Regions from separate parts of the Neobacillus sp. SM06 genome, predicted to be linked through region 2. Evidence: a T-box and tRNA genes for the amino acid it is inferred to sense, from the RefSeq annotation. Region 2 holds a T-box; the other holds one or more tRNA genes.
What was found. The T-box of region 2 lies ahead of ACQYAD_RS15705 (valine--tRNA ligase). A T-box ahead of a tRNA ligase gene usually reads a tRNA of that ligase, here a tRNA-Val.
Positions count from the first base shown of each region.

Region 1 (5,882 bases), on a different contig from region 2:
CTGTAAGTAAGCTTTGATCCGGAGATTTCCGAATGGGGAAACCCGCTGTTCGTAATGGAACAGTATCTTTACCTGAATCCATAGGGTAATGAAGGCAGACCCGGGGAACTGAAACATCTAAGTACCCGGAGGAAGAGAAAGCAAACGCGATTCCCCAAGTAGCGGCGAGCGAAACGGGAACAGCCCAAACCGAAAGGCTTGCCTTTCGGGGTTGTAGGACACTCAATATGGAGTTACAAAGGAACGGGGTAAATGAAGCGATCTGGAAAGGTCTGCCGTAGAAGGTAAAAGCCCTGTAGTTGAAACTTCGTTCCCTCCTGAGTGGATCCTGAGTACGGCCGGACACGTGAAATCCGGTCGGAAGCTGGGACGACCATCTCCCAAGGCTAAATACTCCCTAGTGACCGATAGTGAACCAGTACCGTGAGGGAAAGGTGAAAAGCACCCCGGAAGGGGAGTGAAACAGTTCCTGAAACCGTGTGCCTACAAGTAGTCAAAGCGCGTTTTTGCGTAATGGCGTGCCTTTTGTAGAATGAACCGGCGAGTTACGATTACATGCAAGGTTAAGTTGAAGAGACGGAGCCGCAGCGAAAGCGAGTCTTAATTAGGGCGTAAGAGTATGTGGTCGTAGACCCGAAACCAGGTGATCTACCCATGTCCAGGGTGAAGGTAGGGTAACACCTACTGGAGGCCCGAACCGACGCACGTTGAAAAGTGCGCGGATGAGGTGTGGGTAGCGGAGAAATTCCAATCGAACTTGGAGATAGCTGGTTCTCTCCGAAATAGCTTTAGGGCTAGCCTCACGTGCAAGAGTCTTGGAGGTAGAGCACTGTTTGGACTAGGGGCCCTCATCGGGTTACCGAATTCAGACAAACTCCGAATGCCAAAGACTTATCCGTGGGAGTCAGACTGCGAGTGATAAGATCCGTAGTCAAAAGGGAAACAGCCCAGACCACCAGCTAAGGTCCCAAAGTATACGTTAAGTGGAAAAGGATGTGGAGTTGCTTAGACAACCAGGATGTTGGCTTAGAAGCAGCCACCATTTAAAGAGTGCGTAATAGCTCACTGGTCGAGTGACTCTGCGCCGAAAATGTACCGGGGCTAAACGTATCACCGAAGCTGTGGGTGGACACCGATGGTGTCCGCGGTAGGAGAGCGTTCTAAGGGCGTTGAAGCGGGATCGGAAGGACCCGTGGAGCGCTTAGAAGTGAGAATGCCGGTATGAGTAGCGAAAGATGAGTGAGAATCTCATCCACCGAATGCCTAAGGTTTCCTGAGGAAGGCTCGTCCGCTCAGGGTTAGTCGGGACCTAAGCCGAGGCCGAAAGGCGTAGGCGATGGACAACAGGTTGATATTCCTGTACCACCTCTTTATTGTTTGAGCGATGGGGGGACGCAGGAGGATAGGGTAAGCGCACTGCTGGATATGTGCGTGTAAGCAGTTAGGCTGTCAGCGAGGCAAATCCCGCTGGCAATAGGCTCGAGCTGTGATGCCGAGGGAAATAGAGTACCGAAGTTCCTGATTCCACACTGCCAAGAAAAGCCTCTAGTGAGATAAAAGGTGCCCGTACCGCAAACCGACACAGGTAGGCGAGGAGAGAATCCTAAGGTGAGCGAGAGAACTCTCGTTAAGGAACTCGGCAAAATGACCCCGTAACTTCGGGAGAAGGGGTGCTCTTTGGGGTTTACGCCCCGAAGAGCCGCAGTGAATAGGCCCAGGCGACTGTTTAGCAAAAACACAGGTCTCTGCGAAGCCGCAAGGCGAAGTATAGGGGCTGACGCCTGCCCGGTGCTGGAAGGTTAAGAGGAGGGGTTAGCTGCAAAGCGAAGCTCTGAATTGAAGCCCCAGTAAACGGCGGCCGTAACTATAACGGTCCTAAGGTAGCGAAATTCCTTGTCGGGTAAGTTCCGACCCGCACGAAAGGCGTAACGATCTGGGCACTGTCTCAACGAGAGACTCGGTGAAATTATAGTACCTGTGAAGATGCAGGTTACCCGCGACAGGACGGAAAGACCCCGTGGAGCTTTACTGTAGCCTGATATTGAATTTCGGTACAGCTTGTACAGGATAGGTAGGAGCCGTAGAAACCGGAGCGCCAGCTTCGGTGGAGGCGTCGGTGGGATACTACCCTGGCTGTATTGAAATTCTAACCCGCACCCCTCACTCGGGGTGGGAGACAGTGTCAGGTGGGCAGTTTGACTGGGGCGGTCGCCTCCTAAAGAGTAACGGAGGCGCCCAAAGGTTCCCTCAGAATGGTTGGAAATCATTCGTAGAGTGTAAAGGCACAAGGGAGCTTGACTGCGAGACCTACAAGTCGAGCAGGGACGAAAGTCGGGCTTAGTGATCCGGTGGTTCCGCATGGAAGGGCCATCGCTCAACGGATAAAAGCTACCCCGGGGATAACAGGCTTATCTCCCCCAAGAGTCCACATCGACGGGGAGGTTTGGCACCTCGATGTCGGCTCATCGCATCCTGGGGCTGTAGTCGGTCCCAAGGGTTGGGCTGTTCGCCCATTAAAGCGGTACGCGAGCTGGGTTCAGAACGTCGTGAGACAGTTCGGTCCCTATCCGTCGTGGGCGCAGGAAATTTGAGAGGAGCTGTCCTTAGTACGAGAGGACCGGGATGGACGCACCGCTGGTGTACCAGTTGTCTTGCCAAAGGCATCGCTGGGTAGCTATGTGCGGACGGGATAAGTGCTGAAAGCATCTAAGCATGAAGCCCCCCTCAAGATGAGATTTCCCATAGCGTCAAGCTAGTAAGATCCCTGAAAGACGATCAGGTTGATAGGTCAGAGGTGGAAGCGCGGTGACGTGTGGAGCTGACTGATACTAATCGATCGAGGACTTAACCAATATCATTTGATGTGCGAACTCGTTCTTCCTTTACTTCTTCTTGATTACCTAGTTTTGAGGGAATGAATTTTCAATTTTCTCTTGAAAAAATTGAAAAAGGCATTATAATAAAACATGTCTTGCCCATAGTCTGGCGGCAATGGCGAGAAGGTCACACCCGTTCCCATACCGAACACGGAAGTTAAGCTTCTTAGCGCCGATGGTAGTTGGAACGCAAGTTCCTGCGAGAGTAGGACGCTGCCAGGCGATTGTATGGAGGATTAGCTCAGCTGGGAGAGCATCTGCCTTACAAGCAGAGGGTCGGCGGTTCGATCCCGTCATCCTCCACCATATAATTTTTTGTTTGCCGGTCTAGCTCAATTGGTAGAGCAACTGACTTGTAATCAGTAGGTTGGGGGTTCAAGTCCTCTGGCCGGCACCATGTGTACGAGCCATTAGCTCAGTCGGTAGAGCATCTGACTTTTAATCAGAGGGTCGAAGGTTCGAGTCCTTCATGGCTCACCATTTTTAATGAACATGCGGGTGTGGCGGAATTGGCAGACGCACCAGACTTAGGATCTGGCGCCGTAAGGCGTGGGGGTTCGACTCCCTTCACCCGCACCATTTTAAAATGCGGAAGTAGTTCAGTGGTAGAACACCACCTTGCCAAGGTGGGGGTCGCGGGTTCGAATCCCGTCTTCCGCTCCATTATTGCCGGGGTGGCGGAACTGGCAGACGCACAGGACTTAAAATCCTGCGGTAGGTGACTACCGTACCGGTTCGATTCCGGTCCTCGGCACCATTTAAATGCGCCCGTAGCTCAATTGGATAGAGCGTCTGACTACGGATCAGAAGGTTATGGGTTCGACTCCTTTCGGGCGCGCTTGTATCGGGAAGTAGCTCAGCTTGGTAGAGCACTTGGTTTGGGACCAAGGGGTCGCAGGTTCGAATCCTGTCTTCCCGACCATCAAGTTTTTTTTGGGGGATTAGCTCAGCTGGGAGAGCGCCTGCTTTGCACGCAGGAGGTCAGCGGTTCGATCCCGCTATCCTCCACCAAAATCAACATATAATTCATTTATTTGGCGGTGTAGCTCAGCTGGCTAGAGCGTACGGTTCATACCCGTAAGGTCGGGGGTTCGATCCCCTCCGCCGCTACCAATATATATATTACCTTAAGGATCATTAGCTCAGCTGGTTAGAGCAACGAGCCGAGCTTCTAAGAATACTCTACGAGTTGTACCCATCGAGCCACAACATGAATAGTCTTACTGAGATGGGGACAGACATAAAAAGGTAAAGAGAACTATATTTGGACCTTTAGCTCAGCTGGTTAGAGCAACGAGCCGGGCTTCTAAGAATACTCTACGAGTTGTACCCATCGAGCCACAACATGAATAGTCTTACTGAGATGGGGACAGACATAAAAAAGTAAAGAGAACTATATTTGGACCTTTAGCTCAGCTGGTTAGAGCAGACGGCTCATAACCGTCCGGTCGTAGGTTCGAGTCCTACAAGGTCCACCATTAATACTTATATTTATGGAGGAATACCCAAGTCTGGCTGAAGGGATCGGTCTTGAAAACCGACAGGCGGGTTAAACCGCGCGGGGGTTCGAATCCCTCTTCCTCCGCCATTTAAATGTAGTACTTTTTATTATCGCGGGGTGGAGCAACGAGCAAAGCATCGTTGAATTATCTGCGAGTTGTACTCAACGAACAGCATCTTGAATAAGCCTTTTGAGTTGAGGACAGTCCAATGCTATCTAAGGGCATGGAAAAAATAAATACTTTTTTATTATCGCGGGGTGGAGCAACGAGCAAAGCATCGTTGAATTATCTGCGAGTTGTACTCAACGAACAGCATCTTGAATAAGCCTTTTGAGTTGAGGACAGTCCAATGCTATCTAAGGGCATGGAAAAAATAAATACTTTTTTATTATCGCGGGGTGGAGCAGTCCGGTAGCTCGTCGGGCTCATAACCCGAAGGTCGCAGGTTCAAATCCTGCCCCCGCAATCTGGTCTGGTAGTTCAGTTGGTTAGAATGCCTGCCTGTCACGCAGGAGGTCGCGGGTTCGAGTCCCGTCCAGACCGCCACTATAATTAAAATAATACGGCTCGGTAGCTCAGTCAGTAGAGCATGTTACTTGCATCTGTGAATAAGCTTCCGGTGCAACATGTGAGAAAGATCGAGAGATTCTTTCGAACAAAGGACAATTGGGAAATAGTTTAGGTTATTAAAATAAAATGGCTCGGTAGCTCAGTCGGTAGAGCATGTTGCTCACATCTGTGAATAAGCTCCCGGTGCAACATGTGAGAAAGATCGTAAGATTCTTTCGAACAAAGGACGATTGTGAAATAATTTTAGGGTTCTTTAATAATATGGCTCGGTAGCTCAGTCGGTAGAGCATGTTGCTTGCATCTGTGAATAAGCTTCCGGTGCAACATGTGAGAAAGATCGAGAGATTCTTTCGAACAAAGGACGATTGTGAAATAATTTTAGGGTTCTTTAATAATATGGCTCGGTAGCTCAGTCGGTAGAGCATGTTGCTTGCATCTGTGAATAAGCTTCCGGTGCAACATGTGAGAAAGATCGAGAGATTCTTTCGAACAAAGGACGATTGTGAAATAATTTTAGGGTTCTTTAATAATATGGCTCGGTAGCTCAGTCGGTAGAGCAAAGGACTGAAAATCCTTGTGTCGGCGGTTCGATTCCGTCCCGAGCCACCTTACTTGTTGTCGTTAACTACAATCATTTTATGATGGCGGCTGTGGCGAAGTGGTTAACGCACCAGATTGTGGCTCTGGCATTCGTGGGTTCGATTCCCATCAGTCGCCCCATTTAAAAATCTATGCGGGTGTAGTTTAATGGTAAAACTCCAGCCTTCCAAGCTGATGTCGTGGGTTCGATTCCCATCACCCGCTCCATAATGGGCCTATAGCTCAGCTGGTTAGAGCGCACGCCTGATAAGCGTGAGGTCGATGGTTCAAGTCCATTTAGGCCCACCATTATTTTTTCATCAGTTTCGTGGCAGAAACGAACAAAACGTAATGT
Region 1 is NZ_JBNWEO010000011.1:129,627-135,508, reverse strand. It holds rRNA gene ACQYAD_RS03970 (23S ribosomal RNA) at 1-2,852, shown strand, start outside; rRNA gene rrf (5S ribosomal RNA) at 2,982-3,098, shown strand; tRNA gene ACQYAD_RS03960 (tRNA-Val) at 3,107-3,182, shown strand; tRNA gene ACQYAD_RS03955 (tRNA-Thr) at 3,198-3,273, shown strand; tRNA gene ACQYAD_RS03950 (tRNA-Lys) at 3,281-3,356, shown strand; tRNA gene ACQYAD_RS03945 (tRNA-Leu) at 3,371-3,455, shown strand; tRNA gene ACQYAD_RS03940 (tRNA-Gly) at 3,465-3,539, shown strand; tRNA gene ACQYAD_RS03935 (tRNA-Leu) at 3,545-3,633, shown strand; tRNA gene ACQYAD_RS03930 (tRNA-Arg) at 3,641-3,714, shown strand; tRNA gene ACQYAD_RS03925 (tRNA-Pro) at 3,722-3,798, shown strand; tRNA gene ACQYAD_RS03920 (tRNA-Ala) at 3,812-3,887, shown strand; tRNA gene ACQYAD_RS03915 (tRNA-Met) at 3,913-3,989, shown strand; tRNA gene ACQYAD_RS03910 (tRNA-Ile) at 4,278-4,354, shown strand; tRNA gene ACQYAD_RS03905 (tRNA-Ser) at 4,372-4,464, shown strand; tRNA gene ACQYAD_RS03900 (tRNA-Met) at 4,771-4,844, shown strand; tRNA gene ACQYAD_RS03895 (tRNA-Asp) at 4,848-4,924, shown strand; tRNA gene ACQYAD_RS03890 (tRNA-Phe) at 5,482-5,554, shown strand; tRNA gene ACQYAD_RS03885 (tRNA-His) at 5,593-5,668, shown strand; tRNA gene ACQYAD_RS03880 (tRNA-Gly) at 5,682-5,755, shown strand; tRNA gene ACQYAD_RS03875 (tRNA-Ile) at 5,760-5,836, shown strand.
Region 1: it has a tRNA-Val gene. The T-box ahead of ACQYAD_RS15705 (valine--tRNA ligase) is inferred to sense a tRNA for this amino acid. The anticodon was not compared.

Region 2 (5,882 bases):
GAAGGTTTTGCCAAATTTCTTCGGTAATAAACGGCATAAACGGATGCAGCAAGCGCATCGTGTTGTCTAACACATAGGCAAGAATGGAGCGGGTCGTGACTTTCGCGTTCTCATCTTCCCCATATAAAGGCAGCTTCGCCATTTCAATATACCAATCACAGAAATCATCCCAGATAAAATTGTAAAGAGCGCGGCCAACCTCGCCAAATTCGTATTTTTCCGATAACCTTGTGACCGTTTCAATGGTTTCATTCAACCGGGTTAAAATCCATTTATCTGCAACCGATTTTTCGCCTGTCAAATCGATATCTTCAAATTTAAGGTCCGCCATATTCATTAAAGCAAAACGAGAAGCATTCCAAATTTTATTGGCAAAATTCCAGGTTGCTTCAACCTTCTCGGTGCTAAAGCGCAAGTCCTGACCCGGAGAGCTTCCGGTGGATAGGAAATAACGCAGTGCATCGGCTCCATACTGATCAATGACATCCATTGGATCAACACCGTTGCCAAGTGATTTACTCATTTTCCGCCCTTGAGCATCGCGGACAAGTCCGTGAATCAGGACATCTTTAAACGGTCGGCTATCAGTAAATTCAAGGCTTTGGAAAATCATTCTTGATACCCAGAAAAAGATGATGTCATAACCGGTTACAAGGGCATCGGTTGGGAAATAACGTTTGAAATCAGCCGCATCTTTATTAGGCCAGCCTAGGGTAGAGAACGGCCATAGCGCAGAGCTGAACCATGTATCAAGCACATCCTGATCCTGTTCCCAGTTTTCGATATCAGTTGGCGGCTTGTGATCAACATAAACCTCACCTGTTTCTTTATGGTACCAGGCAGGAATGCGATGTCCCCACCAAAGTTGCCGGGAAATACACCAATCGCGGATGTTTTCCATCCAATGCAAATATGTTTTTTCAAAACGGTCTGGGACAAAGTTGACTTTTTCCGCTTCTGGTTGCTTTTGCAGCTCGATTGCTTGTTCGGCGAGCGGCTTCATTTTGACAAACCATTGCGTGGACAAATACGGCTCAACAACCGCACCGCTCCGTTCTGAATGACCAACAGAGTGCAGATGGTCCTCAATTTTGAACAGAACGCCCTGCTCCTGTAAGTCTTTCACAATTTGTTTGCGGCATTCAAAACGGTCAAGTCCTTGGTACTTGCCGGCCTTTTCATTCATCGTCCCATCTTCATTCATGACGAGGATCCGTTCAAGATTGTGGCGGTTGCCGATTTCAAAGTCATTCGGATCATGGGCAGGGGTTATTTTAACGGCGCCTGATCCAAATTCCATATCAACATAATCGTCGCCAACAATGGGAATCTCGCGTCCGACAATTGGGAGGATAACCGTTTTGCCAATTAGATGCTTGTAGCGTTCATCATCCGGGTGAACGGCGACAGCGGTATCGCCAAGCATGGTTTCCGGACGGGTTGTTGCAATCTCAATCGTGCCGGATCCGTCTGCAAGTGGGTATCGCATATGGTAAAACGCTCCCTGGACATCCTCATAAATAACTTCAATATCGGATAAGGCCGTTTTGGTTGATGGATCCCAGTTGATAATATATTCACCGCGGTAAATAAGCCCTTTTTTGTATAAGGAAACGAAGACTTCCCTGACTGCGGCGGAGAGCCCTTCGTCAAGGGTAAAACGCTCCCGGCTGTAATCCAGGCCAAGGCCAAGCTTTGCCCATTGCTTGCGAATATGGTCAGCATACTCTTCTTTCCACTTCCAAGTTTCTTTGATAAATTTTTCCCTGCCCAGATCATAACGGCTTTTACCTTCTTCGCGAAGCTTTTGCTCCACCTTCGCCTGGGTTGCAATTCCGGCGTGATCCATTCCAGGAAGCCAAAGAACATCATAGCCCTGCATGCGTTTCATTCTTGTAATAATATCTTGCAGGGTCGTGTCCCAAGCATGACCCAAATGCAGTTTCCCGGTAACGTTCGGTGGCGGAATGACAACGGTGTACGGTTGTTTCGCTGCTTCGCCTTTCGCTTCGAAAAACTTGCCATTCACCCACCAATCATAGCGCCCTTTTTCAATTGATTGCGGATCATATTTGGTCGGCATTGAAAGATCATTTGTATCCATTTAATATCCTCCTTCACTTTCTGAACATGAAAAAACCCCATCGCCGTAAAAGGACGAATGGAGTTTGCTTCGCGGTACCACCTTTTTTCCAATCAAAAAAACGATTGGCTCTTCCAAGAATAACGGACATCTTCCGTCTTTCACTACTCGAAACTTGGTCCTTTCGCAAAAGAAGCTCAAGGGCGACATTCCAATGGCCTGCTTAGGAAACCTTCCAGAAACTGGATTCCCTCTCTTGAAGCAGGGGGACATTGTACTCTTCCCTGTCTTTGCTTATGTATGAATTTATATCAATATACTACCGAAAAAAGGGGAGTGTCGTCAATCATGATAACCAATTTTTTATATTTTATACGAAGATCCACAAAAAAGCGATTCAAATAAAAGCATGCAGTTTGTTCGTTGCCGATGGCTTGATAATTTTAGGGATTACACACAGGGGATTGAATATACATAGACTAATAACGTGTAAGAAGGGAAGGAGTGTTTTGATGAAAAAACGATTTAATCGCTATGTCCTGCCTCCATGGATGCAAAAGGTAAAACGTGTTTGTGGACAATTTATTATTCCGTTCACCATTTTTCAAGGGATCCGCACGCTTTTGTTGCCAACAACCTTTGATATTTTACTGTTAATCTTTTTTATTTTAGTTGCCCTGGCCCTTTATTTTGAAATGATTTAAGGAGCACCTCGTCTATTACTCGGGGGCTCCTTCTTTTGTCTGTTGGCTGTTATCGAATTCTACCATTTTCATTGTTACATATTCCGTATTTTTTAAATACCAATACTGACGCTGCAGCTGCTGAACTGCTTTTAATTCATTTCGTTTTTCCGGTTTCCGGAAATAGGTCTCAACGGTCTGAATAATTGAAAACGGGTAGGCTAGATAGCTGTAAAACAACAGTTTTTCATCTGCTCGTAATGGAAAATATTTGTAATAATAGTAAATCCACTCCACACATTCCTCATTGCGCTGTGGGCGGGTTTTTAATGTACGCGAAAGAAATGGCAAAAGATCATGAAAAGGTGAACCATAGCCAGCTTTTTCGAAATTGGCAAAATAGCCGTACCCTCTGTCATCATACAAAAAATGCTCAATCGAGATTTTCCCATGATTAATGACCATTCTTGCTTTTTCATTCTCCTTCGTCATTTCATACCATTCTTCAAATTTGCTTTTCGAAAATTTCAGCGCTTGACTGATTTCGTTAGAGTAGAGACAATACAACAACTCAAACGGTGACATATAAACCTTTTTTTCACATTCTTCCGTAAAGCCGTCAAGAAACTCTTTATTTTTCTCAAATTGCTGCAAGGTTTTCTCATAATGCTCTGTCCGCTCTTCTTTTTTGATCGTAATTTCTTTTGCCGATAATGTGTGCATTCGCGCCAGCTCACGAAATAACTGCTGATGCCTTTTCTCTCGTTGTTCCCTTTCATCGTTCGGGAGCCAAGGCATTAAATAATATAGGTACGCTTGATCTAAAACAGCATATCTCCCATCAATCGTCGGATAAATCGGCACAATTCGATTGAAACCCATTTGATAAAGGGAGTGGACATGACGAATAAAATCGGTTCCGTTGCTTGGAGGGATTTTTTTCAGCGCAAATGTCCCTTTATTGGCATAGACTTTCTGGACATTGCCGTAATCCTCTACAAAGTACGGTTCAAGCTGATAATTTCGCAAAATTGGCGCCAGTACTGCCAGTCGATTTTCGCCGCTCATTTTTAAAATCCTCCAATAGAAAAATAAGGAGCAGGCACATAGGTTACCCGCTCATGCTTATTTTTCGTCTCCCACTATTTTTTTGCGAAAGCTGTCGGTATATAGAGGACTTGCCCTTCATACACATCCTGGTTTACTTCAAGCCGGTTGACGCGAAGAAGATTTTGAAATGTGACATCATACCGTTCCGCTATCTGATCCAGCGTTTCCCCTTTTTGGACAATACAGATTTTTAACTTTGCCTGCTGCTCATCACGGTCTTCTTTGCGGGCAAAAAATTCTGTTAAGGACATGCTTTTCTTTTTCGTTACTTTTTTCTTTATCGCATCAGTTAGCTTCGAAACAGGACCTTCGTCACTTGAAGAGGAGGATGAACTTTCTTCATCTGTCTCTTTTTCTTCGATCTCTATCTCTTCTGTTTCTTCAGCTTCGTTTACTTCGACTTCATCTTTTACTTCTTCTGCCACTACTTCGATTTTCGGCTTTTCTTCACCGCGGTCCGGCTGGCTGAAATCCGAAAATTGGGTGAATGCGGGCTGAACTACAGGTTTCCCTTGCGGCTGATAGGAAAATGTCGGATAGGATACCGTTTCCCGTGAGCTTTCGTCTTCCAGCGGCTTTCTTGCTTCTACTACAAATAGTGGACGTTCTTGCTCCTCCACAGAACTTGCTTCTGCTGTTTCCTCAGCGGCTTTTTCACTAACTGAATCTTCGGCTAAGCGGCTCGCATTTGCAAAAACAGCTTCAACCTCATCCCCCTGATCCTGCCGGGCACCGTACAAACCGGAAATCGTCAATTCGGCCGATAATTTTAAGCAACTTCGTTCTGGAAGAGAGTAATCAAAGGTTTCAACCATCACATCGATATCATAAATGCTTTGAATCCGATTATTTGGTATCGTTATATCAACTGGGAAACGATGCGCAAACTCATAAACCCCTTCGTCGCCTTCATCCACCCGTTGTACATATTTTTGGGCAAACTCCGCTTCTTCCTCCATTCCCTCGCCGTCATGAAAGCTTTTATATTCTCCGGTCAATTCCAATGACCCACGTATCGTCACGTACTGGTCATTTTCTTGGATGGTGATATCGGGATCAAGCGAAATCGAAATCAATTCTTCGACTTCCTGTCCTTTTCTAAACCACAATGATTCCTCCAAAGAAAATCGCAGACACGATTGATTTTCCTGAGACAAAGCGACTCCTCCCTTCATTTCCGTTTATTTAAAAATCACTATGTCACTTACACTCTATGAAAAATCATTTTTATTTATGATAAAAAAATAAACACACCCGCACAATTGACAGGTGTGTTGTTGAAAATTATTTTAATTTGGAAAAAGCCATTTCTGCTGCCTTAATGGTTTTGTCAATATCTTCGTCTGAGAGAGCAGTCGACAGGAACAATCCTTCAAATTGTGAAGGAGGCAGGAATACGCCCTGGTTAGCCATTTCTCTATAGTAAGAAGCAAAATAATCAAGATTGGACGTTCTTGCTTTTTCATAATTGATGACTTTTTCATTTGTAAAGAAGAAGCCGATCATCGAACCAGCGCGATTTACGGTGTGGGGTATCTCGTATTTTTCCGCTGCTTCATTGAAACCTTTTTCAAGCAAATCCGCTTTGCGGCTAAATTCTTGATAATCCTCTGGCGTTAATTGGCACAATGTTTCATACCCAGCCGTCATTGCCAGTGGATTTCCTGAAAGCGTTCCTGCCTGATAAATGGGTCCGCTTGGCGCAATTTGCTCCATAATCTCGGCTTTCCCGCCGTATGCGCCAACAGGGAGGCCGCCACCAATTACTTTTCCTAGACAGGTAATGTCAGGTGTCACGCCAAAATAGCCTTGGGCACAATGATAGTCCACACGGAAGCCGGTCATTACCTCATCAAAAATCAGCAAGGCGCCGTATTTTGCGGTAATTTCCCTAAGGCCTTTGAGAAATCCCGTTAGTGGCGGCACAACGCCCATATTTCCCGCAACAGGTTCGACAATGATGCAGGCAATATCTTCACCAAATTGTTCAAATGCATACTTGACGC
Region 2 is NZ_JBNWEO010000018.1:120,887-126,768, reverse strand. It holds gene ACQYAD_RS15705 (valine--tRNA ligase) at 1-2,104, opposite strand, end outside; T-box leader at 2,151-2,383, opposite strand; gene ACQYAD_RS15700 (hypothetical protein) at 2,596-2,787, shown strand; gene ysxE (spore coat protein YsxE) at 2,803-3,834, opposite strand; gene spoVID (stage VI sporulation protein D) at 3,909-5,051, opposite strand; gene hemL (glutamate-1-semialdehyde 2,1-aminomutase) at 5,161-5,882, opposite strand, start outside.